Regions from separate parts of the Marinobacter shengliensis genome, predicted to be linked through region 2. Evidence: predicted binding sites of a transcription regulator. Region 2 holds the regulator's gene; each other region holds the start of a gene.
What was found. Region 2 encodes sigma-54, which starts transcription at its own class of promoters, with help from an activator protein. Its sites were predicted from a motif close to ANTGGCATNNANNTTGCTNT; they were not measured.

Region 1: a site for sigma-54 is predicted at 2,291-2,310, ahead of QUE75_RS06345 (sigma 54-interacting transcriptional regulator). Genes of this name have one in related genera too.
Region 3: a site for sigma-54 is predicted at 2,457-2,476, ahead of flgA (flagellar basal body P-ring formation chaperone FlgA). Genes of this name have one in related genera too.

What each region holds. Positions count from the first base shown of each region.
Region 1 covers NZ_AP028062.1:1,368,217-1,373,105, forward strand. Annotated here, with positions in the region: gene QUE75_RS06345 (sigma 54-interacting transcriptional regulator) at 361-2,259, opposite strand; gene QUE75_RS06350 (ABC transporter substrate-binding protein) at 2,563-3,987, shown strand; gene ntrB (nitrate ABC transporter permease) at 3,990-4,817, shown strand; gene QUE75_RS06360 (ABC transporter ATP-binding protein) at 4,875-4,889, shown strand, end outside.
Region 2 covers NZ_AP028062.1:2,970,655-2,975,543, reverse strand. Annotated here, with positions in the region: gene ptsN (PTS IIA-like nitrogen regulatory protein PtsN) at 1-418, opposite strand, end outside; gene hpf (ribosome hibernation promoting factor) at 517-819, opposite strand; gene QUE75_RS13600 (RNA polymerase factor sigma-54) at 894-2,429, opposite strand; gene lptB (LPS export ABC transporter ATP-binding protein) at 2,613-3,338, opposite strand; gene lptA (lipopolysaccharide transport periplasmic protein LptA) at 3,346-3,882, opposite strand; gene lptC (LPS export ABC transporter periplasmic protein LptC) at 3,866-4,465, opposite strand; gene QUE75_RS13580 (KdsC family phosphatase) at 4,462-4,889, opposite strand, start outside.
Region 3 covers NZ_AP028062.1:2,368,712-2,373,600, reverse strand. Annotated here, with positions in the region: gene QUE75_RS10910 (hypothetical protein) at 1-604, shown strand, start outside; gene QUE75_RS10905 (flagella synthesis protein FlgN) at 676-1,146, opposite strand; gene flgM (flagellar biosynthesis anti-sigma factor FlgM) at 1,154-1,480, opposite strand; gene flgA (flagellar basal body P-ring formation chaperone FlgA) at 1,609-2,310, opposite strand; gene QUE75_RS10890 (chemotaxis protein CheV) at 2,503-3,432, shown strand; gene QUE75_RS10885 (CheR family methyltransferase) at 3,470-4,297, shown strand; gene QUE75_RS10880 (MFS transporter) at 4,301-4,889, shown strand, end outside.

The DNA of each region.
Region 1 (4,889 bases), 1.6 Mb from region 2:
TGGGTGTGGAGGTGAGGTCTTATTTGGGCTCCCAGCCTTTCGAATTTGCGGGCGGGCTTTCGGGGTGGCTGGCATTGGCGGGCATCCGCTTGATAAAAGCACTTGTCGTTTTTGCACTCAGGAAGGGAAAGGCTCGACTCGGTGCAACGGTCACGCGCACTTCGGGATACCTTCTTTTCTTTTACCCTCGGTATTCCTGTGCTGCCCGTCGGTAGGGGGGTATGGGGTATTTTTCTGGCAGGGAAAAAGATGTCTGAGCGCAGCGAGTTGTTTTTCCCAGAAGAAAAATACCCCATACCCCGCGTACCCGCCCGCAAACCAAACAGGCTAGGAGCCCAACTCAGAAACCCAAGTCAACACTCAAGAAGCCCGAAACTGCCGGGCATCAAGCTTGAGCTTGCCCAGGCGGGAATTGAGGGTCGTTGGCTTGATGCCAAGAAGTGCCGCCGCCCCGTCGTCTCCGAAGATGCGCCCGCCCGTCATTTTCAGCGCCTTGATCAGGTTCTGTTTCTCCAGCTCCTTCAAGTCTACCTCGGTCAACAACTCACTGTCGTAGTGGCGCGATGGCGTTGAGTTTGCTGCGGCATGCGCAGGAGTCTCGGTACCGGGAAGGTCCAGATCCAGGCGGCCATCGGCGGTAATCACCTGGCGTTCGATGACGTTTTCCAGTTCCCGAACGTTGCCCGGCCAGTGGTAGGCCTTGAGGGTCACCACGTCTCGTTCTGTCAGAACCAGCGGTGGCCGGTTGAACTTCTGGCAGGCCCGGTTCAGGAATTCCTGGGCCAGCATGGGAATATCTTCAAGCCGCCTGCGCAGGGGAATGGATTCGATAGGGAAGACATTGAGGCGAAAATACAGATCTTCCCGGAAGGTCTTCTCCTGTACCTCTGTTTTTAGATCCCGGTTGGTGGCGGCAATCACTCTTACATCGACGGCGCGAGTCTTGTTCTCACCCACGCGTTCGAACTGCTGATCCTGAAGCACCCGCAACAGCTTGCCCTGCAATTCCAAAGGGATTTCACCCACTTCATCCAGAAACAGGGTGCCGCCGTCGGCCAGTTCGAATCGGCCGATTCTGTCGTTCACGGCGCCGGTGAAGGCGCCTTTGATGTGGCCGAAGAACTCGCTCTCAAACAGGTCTTTTGGAATGGCCGCGCAGTTTACCCGGATCAGCGGGCGGTCTCGGCGGGTGCTGGCCTGGTGGATGGCGCGGGCAATCAACTCCTTGCCGGTGCCGGATTCGCCGGTGATCAGAACGTTGGCATCTGTCGGGGCCACCATGCCGATGCGCCGCACGATGGCTTTGATGGCGTCGCTCTGGCCGAGGATTTCGTGGAAGTGGAACTCCGCGCTGAGTTCTTCCTGCAGGTAGGCGTTTTCCATTTCCAGCCGGCGTTTCAGGCTTTCGACTTCTTCCAGTGCTGATTGCAGTTCCTTCTGGGCTTGCAGTCTGGAGGAGATATCCCGGAAAACCACGACCGCACCCACCGGGTGGCCGTTGTCCATGATCGGGGTGCTGGTGTATTCCACCGGGAACCCGGTGCCGTCTTTGCGCCAGAACCAGTCGTCGCCAACGCGCTTGATGCTGCCATCCCGGAAAGCGCCGTAGATGGGGCATTCTTTCAGTGGGAACAGGCTGCCGTCTTCGTGGGAGTGGTGCACCACGCGGTGTATTACCCGCCCCATGAGTTCATCCATTCGCCAGCCCAGCATGCGCTCGGCGGCAGGGTTGGCGAAGGTGGTGCGGCCTTCGGCGTCTACCCCGTAAATGCCTTCGCCCACGGCGTGGAGAATCAGCTGGTTCTCCCGCTCCATATCCTTGAACAGTTCTTCCACTCGCCGCCACTCCAGCAAACCGCCCCGGTGGTAGTGATTGGCTTCGTGGCGTTCGCGTAGGGTTCTCAGTTGGCGTCGGTCACGCAGCAGCAGTAACAGGGTTTGCGATTCGGCTTCTCCCACGCAGGAAGAAGAAATTTCCAGTTCAACCGTGTGGCCGTCCCGGTGTTTCAGGTGGAAATCGCGGCTCCAGCTGTGGCTGCGGAACAGGGTTTCTTCGGTGAAATTGATCAGCTGGGGCCGCTGGTCAGCAAACAGCTGGGTACATGCCATGCCGGCAATGGATTGCCTGTCGGTGCCCGCCATTCGTGCCATGGCGCTGTTGGCAGCGAGGATCAGGTCCTGGCCCGCGTCCACCAGAAGGGCAGCCTCTGGCAGGTGGTTGATCCATTGGTGTGTTTCGATGCGTTCGGGCTGGTTCATGCCGGGCTTCCGCTTGAGTGACGGTAAAACCCAAACAAAGCCTGTGCCAACTACGAAAAATCGAAGCGATCGCTACGAGAAATCGTGGTTTACGAAATATCGTAGTTCGCCGGGTTAGCATTCGTTTGTATTAAACCCCATAAAAACAATGAGGTAGAGGTTTTCATAAAGTTGGCACGAACCCCGCAATAGTCATCTCAGAACGTGCTGTTTGCCAAGGCCAAATTCTGGCCGGGCAGAACCAGAGTCTTAGTTGCACCGCAAGAGTGCAAAAAAACTATCTGAGAGTAGGGAGAGTGCACCATGACAACCAAAAGCCTTGGAAACCCGTTTGACGGCGACCAGTCACTGATCCACGCGAAAACCTGTGGTTGCCCGGAATGTAAGCCTGGTGACAGCCTGCCGTCTGTATCGCTGAACCTTCGCCAGACAGGGGGCGAGCAAGCCACAGGCTCTGCGGCCGGGATGGATTCCGAAGCCATGATGGACCGTGCCATCGAAAGCGCTGTGGTGCGCTCCGTGTTCGGCCATAACGATCACAGCCGCCGCAGCTTTATGAAGATGATGGGGGCAGGGACCGCAGCCGCTTTGCTGGGCTCCGTGTTCCCCATGGACAAAGCCAAGGCGGCGGTGAAGGAGTCGCTCGGCAAGCTGGAGAAAACCAAGCTGAACGTTGGCTTTGTGCCGATCACCTGTGCCACGCCCATCATTATGGCCGCTCCGATGGGGTTTTATGAGCGCTATGGCCTGGACGTCACCGTCACCAAAACCGCCGGTTGGGCCGTGGCTCGGGACAAGTCACTGGCGGGTGAATACGACGCCTCACACATGCTCACTCCCATGCCCCTGGCCATGACTATGGGCGCCGGTTCCACGCCGGAGCCATTCATCATGCCAGCGGTGGAGAATATCAACGGCCAGGCCATCGTGCTGCACGTGGACCACATGGACAAGCGTGACCCTAAGCAATGGAAGGGCTTCAAGTTTGGTGTGCCGTTTGAATACTCCATGCACAACTTCCTGTTGCGCTATTACCTGGCTGAAAACGGCATTGATCCGGATAAAGACGTTCAGATCCGGGTGGTTCCGCCACCTGAGATGGTCGCCAACCTGCGCGCCGGCAACCTGGATGGCTACCTGTCACCAGACCCGTTCAACCAGCGAGCGGTTTGGGAGAAGGTTGGCTTCATTCACATGCTCACCAAGGATATCTGGGAAGGGCACCCATGCTGCGCCTTCGCCTGCAGCCAGAAGTTTGCCAGCCAGAATCCGAATACCTACGGCGCTCTGCTGCGCGCCATCATCGACGCCACCCAGTACTCCAATGAGCCTGAAAATCGCAAAGAGATCGCCGAGGCCATTGCCCCGCGGAACTACCTGAACCAGCCGGTACCGGTGATCCAGCAAGTGCTGACAGGCCGCTACGCCGATGGCCTGGGCGAGGTGCAGAACGTGCCCGACCGCATCGATTTCGACCCGTTCCCGTGGCATTCCATGGGCGTGTGGATTCTGACCCAGATGAAACGCTGGGGCTACATTGAGGGCGATGTGGATTACAAGGGCATTGCTGAGCAGGTCTACCTGGCGGGTGAAACCGGCAAGCTGATGCGCGAGATGGGGTACAGCGCACCCACCGAAACCTACAAAACCCACACCATCATGGGCAAAACCTTTGATCCGGAAACACCGGAAGAGTATGCCCGTAGCTTCGCCATCGGGAGGATTTGATCATGGCCTCGTTGAATGTGAGGGCAGCACTGCTGTCGGTGTCTTTCCTGATCCTGGCACTTGGCATGTGGGAAATGGCCACCCAGCCGCCCGCGGCGACGGAGGCTACGTCAGAGTATGAATTGCTGATGGGCGTCTCGGGGTCAGAATCTCGTGTGCCGCCGCCATCAGCAGTCATCAAAGTGGCCTGGGCGGAGCTGTCTAACCCGTTCTATGACGCGGGTGCCAATGACAAAGGCATCGGCATTCAGCTGGCCTACTCGGTTTACCGGGTGCTGACGGGGTATCTGGCGGCCATGGCGATTGCCCTGCCATTGGGCTTCCTGATCGGCATGTCACCGCTGATGTACAAGGCGCTCAACCCTTACATCCAGGTGCTGCGACCGATCTCACCCCTGGCCTGGATGCCGCTGGCCCTGTTCATCATCCAGGATTCGGATGCGTCGGCCATCTTCGTGATCTTCATCTGCTCTATCTGGCCCATGCTGCTGAACACCGCCTTCGGCGTGGCCAACGTGCGGTCGGACTGGGTCAACGTGGCCCGCACCCACGAGCTCAATCCGTTCAAGACCGCGATTACGGTGATTCTGCCGGCGGCAGCACCAACCATCCTCACCGGCATGCGCATCTCCATCGGTATCGCCTGGCTGGTGATTGTGGCGGCGGAAATGCTCGTGGGCGGAACCGGCATTGGCTACTACGTGTGGAACGAGTGGAACAACCTGGACCTCGCCAGTGTGATCTTCTCCATCCTGATGATCGGGGTGGTGGGCATGCTGCTGGACCTGGCCCTGGGCAAGGCTCAGAAGCTGGTTGAATACAAAGAATGATCGGGCAGGGCGCCGGTTGTCTGGCGCCCGCCAGAACCCTCCGACTGGAGAATTGATATGAGTAAGTCATTC
Region 2 (4,889 bases):
GGCGAAGCTGTTCACAGAACCCGTTGTCGTTGAATTTCTCGGCCAACTGGCTTAGCAGCTCCAGATGTTCACTGGTGGCTTCTTTGGGCACGATCAAGGCAAACACCAGGTCGACCGGCTGATTGTCGATAGCATCGAAGTCGATGCTCTCTTCCAGCGTCATCAGCACGCCGATCACACGGTCCAGCCCTTCCAGGCGGCAATGGGGTATGGCAATACCCTGGCCGATACCGGTGCTGCCAAGCCGCTCGCGAGAAACCAGATTGCTGAAAATCTCGGTGTCGCTGAGGATTTCATCCTGATGATGAATATGCTCTGCGATGGTTTCCAGAACCCGCTTTTTACTGGAGGCTGGCACTCGGCACAGCGTCAGTTCGGGAGCCAGAATGTTGTCGATGGTCAGGGATGTATCGCTCATGGATCGACTGTGATTCCGTAAAAAAAAGGCTGCGGCCGGTATGCCCCGCCGCAGCTCGTATCATTGAAACACCCGGTACGGTGGCGCGATGAGCGCGCTCAGCCGTTGCCGTGCATCCGGTCTACGTTCTTTTCTTTGTGCTTGAGGATCTGGCGGTCCAGCTTGTCCACCAGCGAATCAATCGCGGCGTACATATCCTCACTCTCAGCCTTTGCGTGGATCTCGCCACCGATGACATGCAGGGTGGCTTCAGCCATCTGACGTACCTTCTCAACTTCCAGCGTCACCTGACAGTTACTGATGTGGTCAAAGTGACGCTCCAGCTTCTCGAACTTGGTGTTGACGTAATCCTTCAGTGCAGGGGTCAGTTCTACGTGATGGCCTGAAATGTTGAGTTGCATAGGCGTCTCCTGTTGTCATCATGCCGATGTTGCCACCGGGCTACGTGTCCGGTGCCTCATGCACCGGAAAAATGTTAAACCAGTCTCTTGCGCTCGTTTGAAGGAGGGATGTGCATGGCCTCCCGGTATTTGGCAACGGTGCGCCGGGCCACATTGATGCCCTGATCTCCAAGCATGGCTGCAATCTTGCTATCGCTCAACGGCTTTTTTGGAGTTTCTTCTGAAATCAGTTTCTTGATCATCGCACGAATAGCGGTGGAGGAACATTCTCCGCCCTCAGCGGTACTGACGTGGCTGGAGAAAAAGTACTTCAGCTCGAAAATGCCGCGGGGTGTGTGCATATACTTTTGAGTGGTGACCCGTGAAATGGTGGATTCGTGCATTTCCACGGCCTGTGCGATGTCCGAGAGGATCAGCGGTTTCATCGCTTCCTCCCCCTGGTCCAGGAAACCCTGTTGGTGCTCAACAATCCGGGTGGCGACTTTCAGCAGCGTTTCATTGCGGCTTTGCAGGCTTTTAATGAACCACTTGGCCTCCTGCAGTTGATCCCGCAGGTAGGTGTTATCAGCACTGCTATCGGCGCGACGGATCAGTGATGCGTAGCTGGCGTTGACCCGAATTCTCGGGGCGATCTCCGGATTGAGCTCAACACGCCACCGGCCCTCGTGTTTTCGGACGATGACGTCCGGTATCACGTAATCCGGCTCCGCTCGGTCTACCACATCACCCGGGCGAGGGTTGAGGCTGGTAATCAGGGCCAGAACCTCGCGCAACTGATCTTCTTTGAGTCTGCTGCGGCGCAGCAGTTGCGCGTAATCCCGGTTGCCCAGCAAATGCAGGAACTGGGTAACCACCAGGCGGGCCTGTCGAAGCCAGGGGGTATCTGGCGGCAACTGGTTGAGCTGAATCAGCAGGCATTCCTGCAGGTCCCGGGCGAACACGCCCGGCGGGTCGAAGTGTTGTAGCCGGTGCAGGACCGCCTCTACCTCGTCCAGTTCAAGGGGGTCTTCTTCAGTTTCGTCCTGCAGGCCGGAATGGATTTCCTCAATCGGTGAGGTCAGGTAACCGCGCTCATCCACAGCGTCCATCAGGGCGTGGGCGATTGCCTGGTCACGCTCGCTCATGGGGGTCAGGTTGAGCTGCCATTCCAGGTGGTCCTGGAGGGTCTCGGCCGGTGAATTGCGGGTTTCGAAATCCGACTCGTTCTCGTCATCCCCTTTGCTGGCTGGCGCCGGTGCAGACTGGTAGATATCGTCCCAGGCGGTGTCTACGGGCAGGTCGTCGGGGATGTTATCCGGGATGTCGTTTTCGGAAGCCCAGTCCGGGCCATTTTCGTTTTCATCCCAGTCAGAGGCAGCCTCAGTGGCTGGTTCATCGTGGTCGGAATCCCGGTCTTTATGTTCGTCCCGGGTATCGTCATCCGTATCGGGGGTGTCAGACTGATCGTCATCCTCGGAGGTTTCCAGCATGGGGTTGGATTCCAGTGCCTGCTGGATTTCCTGCTGGAGGTCGAGGGTGGAAAGCTGAAGCAGGCGAATGGCCTGTTGCAGCTGGGGCGTCATGGTCAGACTCTGGCCCATCTTAAGCTGTAATGAGGCTTTCATAACCATGGCTCAAGATCCATAAATCAAGGGTGTCCCGGTAGTGACGTTGCCTGCTGTCAGGCAAAAAAATTGTTATACGCTGGTTACTTGCCGCTCACTGGTATCAGTATAAGCAAGTTCTTTGCCGAGTTTACTTGCTACAGATCATCAAAACAATCAGACCTCGGTCGTCGAGGGGTTTTCTTCCGCTCACAGGTGGAACTCATCACCCAGGTAGACTTCCTTGACCTGTTGGTTGGCCAGGATGGCTTCCGCATTGCCGGAGGCGATGATATGGCCGCCGGAGACAATGTAGGCGTTTTCACAAATATCGAGGGTTTCCCGCACGTTGTGATCGGTGATCAGCACGCCAATGCCCTTGTCCCGCAAATGCCGAATGATGTGCTTGATGTCACTGACTGAAATCGGGTCTACCCCGGCGAAGGGCTCATCCAGCAGAATAAACGCAGGTTCCATGGCCAGCGCTCTGGCGATTTCGACGCGCCGCCGTTCACCACCGGACAGCGCCATACCCAGGCTGTCCCGGATATGGGTGATGTGAAATTCCTCGAGCAGTTCCTCAAGTTTGGCTTCCCGCTCCGGCCGTTTCATGCCTTTTCGGGTTTCCAGAATGGCCATGATGTTGTCGCGCACGGTTAGTTTGCGGAATACCGAGGCTTCCTGGGGCAGGTAGCCGATGCCTTTGCGTGCCCGGCCATGCATGGGCAGGGGCGTGATGTCCTGGCTGTCAATGGTGATTCGGCCGCGGTCGGAGGGTACAAGCCCGACAATCATGTAAAAACAGGTAGTTTTCCCTGCACCGTTGGGGCCGAGCAGGCCTACGATTTCTCCGGACCGGATTTCCAGAGACACATCCAGAACCACTTTTTTCTGTTTGTAGCTTTTTGCCAGGTTGCTGGCCCTGAGAACTGCCATCAGTAACCTATTCGTCTGTGGGGTTGCTGGAGCCGCGAGGCTGAATCACCATTTCCACCCGGCCAGAGCTTTCTTCCGAAGGCGTGCCGCCTTCTGCCGTGACCACCCTGCGCACGGTGTCGTATTGGATGACGTCGCCCCGGAACACATTGTTGCCTTGTTCAATCACTGCCTGGCGCTCGAACGTCAGCCGGTTTTCCGCCGCTGACCAGGTGATGGTCCGTGCCCGGGCGTCTGTCATGGCTTCACCTTCCCGTGCCGGCTGGCGATATCGGGCGGGTTCGCCGCTCGCCTCAATCCGGCTGAGACCTTCGGGGCTTCGGTACAGCACCACCCGCTCTGCGTTCAGCTGGGTGGCCCCCTGGACCAGTTCAACGTCACCGGTGTAGATGGCGGTCCCTTCGGTATCGTCCAGGCGGGCGGAATCAGCGCTGACCTTGATGGGGGTGTCGGAATCCAGATCAAACGCGGTTGCCGGGCTGGCCAGCATCAGTGCGGCCAGCATGACCGGCAGTCGGTGTGTGCGCTTACCTGATGGTTTCATATTGCCCTTCCACCCGGGAGTTGAGTTCCAGTATGCGTTCGTTTACCCAGGCTTTCATGCCATTGGCCTGGGTAACGCCGAACGGTTCGGTAATGGTGACCGGTTGATCGGTGTATACCGTGCCCTGGCGGTTATCCAGGGTCAGTGATTCGGTTTTCAGAGTGGCTTCAGAGTCGCCGGTTTGCCGGAGTACGACAACGTTGCCCGTCAAGGTCACCTGATCATCGTCTTGCCGGAGGCTACCTTCATCCGCTTCGATTATCCATGGTGGGGTGGCCTGTTCGCTGAAAATCCTGGCTCTTGGGGCATTCATGGTGGCGTAGTTGGTGTCTTCAAACTGCTCAATTCGGGGGCTGGATATCGACATCTTCAGGTTGCCGTGTTCGTCCCAGGTTGTGTAGCGGCCCTCGATGATAAAACTGTCGGGTTCCGACGGGCCCCTGAGTTCTGCGGCATCGCCCCGCACACTGTCACCTTCCTCGTTCTGCCACATCAGGAAGACGGTGGCGAGAACCGTGGCTGCCAGCGCCAGGGTTCGAACCCAGGGTTTGCGAACGATGTCCGACAGGGCCCCCGGGATCATGACGGCTTGCCCAGATAGGGGGCCAGAGTAGCGTCCAGCCGGTTCTGCGCCCAGAGTATCAGGTCACATGCTTCACGCACGGCGCCGTGCCCCCCCGGGGCCTGGGTGCAATAGTCGGCTTGCTGACGCACCAGCCAGTAGCCGTTGGGTACACTGATGCCCAGGCCGGCGAATGTCAGGGCGGGCAGATCTGGCAGATCATCGCCCATATAGGCAATCTGGTCCGGAGCGATATCCATGCCTGCAACCAGTTCCTGTAACGCAACTTTTTTGTCTTCCCGGCCCTGCATCAGGTGCGGGATGCCGAGGTCGGTCATCCGTTTTTCTGTCAGTGGTGACCGGCGCCCGGTAATGACTGCCACGGTAATTCCGGCCTTCATCAACTGTTTCAGGCCCAGACCATCCAGTATATTGAACGCTTTGA
Region 3 (4,889 bases), 600 kb from region 2:
CGCTGGCTGGGTGACTGACAAGGAACTGCATCGCGTTCTCAAACACCAGGCCCGTTATCGTAATGCGGCAGCGCTGGTTACCATGGTGACGTTGCCGTTTCAGCCGTTGGTGTCGCTGGCGGCCGGCAATACCAGCGCGGCATCCATGCCTGCGCAGGCCGGTCAGTTATATGAAAAGGGGGGCTTTGCGCCTCTGTCTGACAGCGATATGGCCGGCGTAACGGCTCAAAGCAGTGTGGGTTTGCTGGAGCGTATTGAAACGGTTGCCGCAATGCCGGGAAATGCTGGCGGCGCGGTTGATGACCCGGAACTCGCCGGACTCGATTCAGTAGAGGGAATCAAGCTGGCCGCCAACATTTTTGTGCCAGTGCTCAGTTTCCTCGATTCCGACCTGACCATCTCTGGTGTTCACTACAGGGAGGGTGAGCCCCGCTATTCCATTCGAGAGGATGGCGCCTTGAGGCTGGCGTTTCCCGAACGGATTGAGGAGATCCGGATGGACAATATCCGCGTGAGTGGCAATCAGAGTCCATCCATGGGGAACGTCAGCATTCACAACATACGGTTTCATCCGGATTCCCAGATGACGATCTACACCCGTTAATGAACGGGTAAGGTGAATCTAACGAAAAACGCCCGGATAGCTCATCCGGGCGTTTTTGTTTGCCGGGTCGGTCAGGCGCTGGCCAGAATGTTGCCGCTGGATACACTGGTTTGTTCGCCCTTGGCGCCATAAAGCTTCTGTTGGGCAGAGGCGCCACGGAAGATGTCCGTGAGCCTCGTCAGGCGTTTTTGAAGGTGTCCGACAACACGACCGTTGTTCTGGTTCAGTTCCTGGCAGGCACGAAGGCGCCCATCGGCGGTTTTCCAGAGTTGGTAAAGGTCTTCCATACCACCGGCACGGATAAACCTCGAGGGCTCGCCGGCATCCGGTCGGTACCCCATGTTCACCAGCAGGCGGATCTTTTGTTTCGCACGCTCACGGATATCCGTCAGGATGTTGTTTTTCTGAGTGGTGATTTCCTGGAGCGGAGCGATGTCGGAGGACGCCAGGAGTTGTTTTTCCTGGTTGAGAAGATCCGCCAGGGTTTCAAGCTGGCGGATGTCTTCTGAGAGAAGGGTCTTCAATTCAATGATTGCAGCCATGTTTTACTCACCCGAAAATGCTTTTATCCATCTCAAGCATTTTCTGGGCCAGTTTCTCTGCATCAATTTTGTAGGTGCCATCTTCCAGTGCTGCGCGAATCTGCGCAATGCGGTCGTCGTCCATTTCCGGGTAATCGCCCAGTTTCTGTTCCAGCTGCTTCAGGTTTTTGGCCTGATTGCTGAGACTGACGTTGTCGCCGCGGGCAGCCGTGCTTTGAGCCTTTGCCTGCTCTCCAGCCGTGGAGGGCGTACTCTGGCTGCCTGTTGCTTTGTCGGCCGTGGTTCTGGTGGTGTTGACCTGGCCGGGGCCAATTCCATTTAAGTCAACTGACATAAGGATACCTGCTTGCCTGTGGCCACCTTCAGAGGCGGCGGAATCGAGTTTATATCTGCTTAACGGCAGCGTTTAGCCGACCTTTAGAAAAAAACGGAAAAAATTTGCCGCTGGGCACGGATTTTCCGTTACATGGCAATTTCCACCCGGCCAGGAGCCGTGACCGTTGCCCGAACCGTGCGTGCTGATTGCAGATTCTCAACCATCACTTGCTCGCCGACACTGGCACTGGCCAGCGCCTTGCCTCGGGAACTGACCGAGAACACCGCGGATTTGGCGGTGATGATAACATGATCGCCCCGCTCAACGGCATTGGGAGCTTCGAGCAGATCTGGCGTCAGCACCGACCCTGCATTAACTGGTCGCCTCACCAGCATGCCGGATACCTGTTCAATATCTGTGAGAATGCCCCGGCGGCTGGCGTTGATCTGCACCTGTTTTTCCTGCAAAAGTTCACCGCTGATGCGCTCACCGCGGGCCAGAGGCCGAGCCGCCACAAGGGCAGGGCCGTGTACTTCGACACTGGCTGTGACGAACATCCGCCATGGCCGCTCCCCGGCACAGGACACCATCACCGATGGCGATGTGGTCCTTAGGGGATCGTTGGTAAACGCGGTTTCGAGTGCCTGTTCGCAAGCAGCTAGGCTAAGCCGGCTGTCGATGCTGCCGACGGTGAAGTTCACCTCGTACTGTTGCTGGCGCTGCTCGTCGGCCCAGGTTTCGATAAATTGACCGGCGGCATCGCGTATCTCGCTTGCAGTGGTGGCCGCAGCCGCGGCGTTCAGGCCCAGGGTCGATAGGCAAAAGGTCGCTAAAAAGATGGTTCGCATCTGCACTGCTTTGTCCTATGCTGTCAGTTAGGCATATTTACGCGAGTTCCGTTAAGGAAAATGGCGCTGGGGCCGTTAACCCTGATTGGACACCCGGCGTCAATGTTTTGGTCCGGGTTCGCGTAAGCAAGTTGTTTAATAATAACTGAGCAAATTCTGTGCCGATCGTTGGCATGCCGGGAGTAGAAAGTTATGGCAGGGGTGTTGGACAGCGTTAACCAGCGTACGCAGTTGGTTGGTCAGAACCGGCTTGAGCTGTTGTTGTTCCGTTTGCGGGGGCGGCAGCTATACGGGATCAACGTTTTTAAGGTGAAGGAGGTCCTTCAATGCCCGAAATTGTCATCGATTCCTAACAGCCGCCAGGTGGTTCGGGGCGTGTCCCATATCCGTGGCGAGACCATCCCCATCATCGACCTGAGCATGGCCATTGGCATGGCAGGCATTCCACAGGAAGAGCTGGCAACAAGCTTTGTCATCATTACCGAGTACAACCGTAAAACTCAGGGCTTTCTGGTGACTGGTGTCGACCGGATCATGAATATGAACTGGGAAGATATCCTCCCGCCACCCAAGGGGGCTGGCAAGGATGTGTACTTGACGGCGGTCACCAAAATTGATGACAAACTTGTAGAAATCATAGATGTAGAAAAGATTCTTGCAGAAGTTTCTCCGCTCAGGGAAGATGTCACCGAAGAGCTGAAAACTCGCAGCGCCGAGCGTGTGCCCGGGCATTTGCCGGTACTGGTTGTTGATGATTCGTCTGTGGCGAGGCGCCAGATCGAGCGCTGCCTGACCGCGATCGGAATGGAAGTGGTCACCAAGAATGACGGTAAACAGGCGTTGAACTACCTCAAGGAGATTACGGGGGATGGTTCCACTGCCCGAGACCACTTATCGTTGATCATTTCCGATGTGGAAATGCCGGAGATGGACGGTTACACCCTCGTTACCAGAATCAAAGAGAATCCGGCGCTCAGCGGCATGTATGTGATGCTCCATACATCCCTGAGTGGCGTCTTTAACCGGGCGATGGTTCAGAAGGTCGGTGCCGATGATTTTATGGCGAAATTCAGCCCGGATGAGCTTGCCGAGCGCGTGATGGAAATTATTGACCAGAATTGATGCCTCGGCTCATGGACTTACCCACGATAGAGATCCAATGAAAGCGGAAATTACGCCTCAGGAATACGAAGCCTTCAAGACATTCCTGCAGGACGCTTGTGGCATTCTGTTGGGTGACAACAAGCAGTACCTGGTGAAGAGCCGTCTACGCAGGATTCTTGAGGAGAACAACCTGAATTCACTGGGTGAGCTTCTCGATCGCTTGAAGCGGGTGGGGCGCAGCGGCCTGCGTGAGCTGGTTATCGATGCCATGACCACCAACGAGACCCTCTGGTTTCGGGACAACCACCCATTCCGTATTCTTCAGGACAAGCTGTTGCCGGAGTTCGCCGAGCGCAATTCGCTCCAACCGCTTCGTGTCTGGTCTGCCGCCTGCTCAACCGGGCAGGAGCCCTACTCGGTAGGCATGGTGGTGGACGAATTCCGGCGCATTCGCCCCGGCAAGCTGCGTGACGTAAAGATCACCGCGACCGATATTTCCAAAAGCGTGCTGGAAGTGGCCCGGCGGGGTGAATATGAGATGATTGCGATAGGTCGCGGGCTTTCCCCGGAGCGGCAGAAGCAGTTTTTTACGCCATCACCTAACGGCGGGTGGCAGATCAAACCGCAGATCAAGGCCATGGTGGAGTTCAAAGAACTCAACTTGCTTGAGCGGTATATGCTCGGCAAATTCGATATCATCATGTGCCGGAACGTGCTGATCTATTTTTCCGCAGACCTCAAAAAGGACATTCTTACCCGCATGCACGGGGCGCTGAATCCGGGTGGCTACCTGATTCTGGGCGCCTCTGAATCCCTGAACGGCCTGCCTGATCTGTACGAAATGGTTCAATGCCATCCCGGCATTATCTACAGGAAGAAATAATCCATGCCGTTGAATGTCTGGGTGCTGGTGGCGGCCCAGGCGCTGGCCATGTGCACCGCGCCTTTTATCGTATTTATTGGCTCTATTCAGGGACGACTGCTGGCGCCTGCGCCAGAGTTGGCAACCTTGCCGGTCGGGCTGGTGGTGGTCGGCACGGTTCTGGCCATAAAGCCGGCGACATGGTTGATGGAGCGGATAGGGCGCAAACAGGTGATGCTTTTCGGCGCACTTGCAGGCATTCTCGCAGGTTTGCTGGGTGCGTACGCTTCCTGGCAATCGCACTTTACCCTGATGTGCCTTGCTGCCGTTCTGGGCGGTTCGGGCCTGGCCGTGGTGCACCAGTATCGCTTTGCGGCGATGGAGTCGGTAGCGCCGGACATGGCCGGCTCGGCAGCTGCAAGAGTGCTGCTGGGAGGCCTGGTTGCGGCCTGGTTGGGGCCTGAAGTAGCTAGCCTGGGCAGTGGGAAATCTGAATCCTTCCCGTTCCTTTACAGTTGGGTCGGGTTGGCCGTTGTTCAGGCCCTGGCGTTTATCATTCTTGCGTTCGGGTATCGCGCCAAGGCAGAGCGGGTCCCGGAAACCGTGGTTGGCG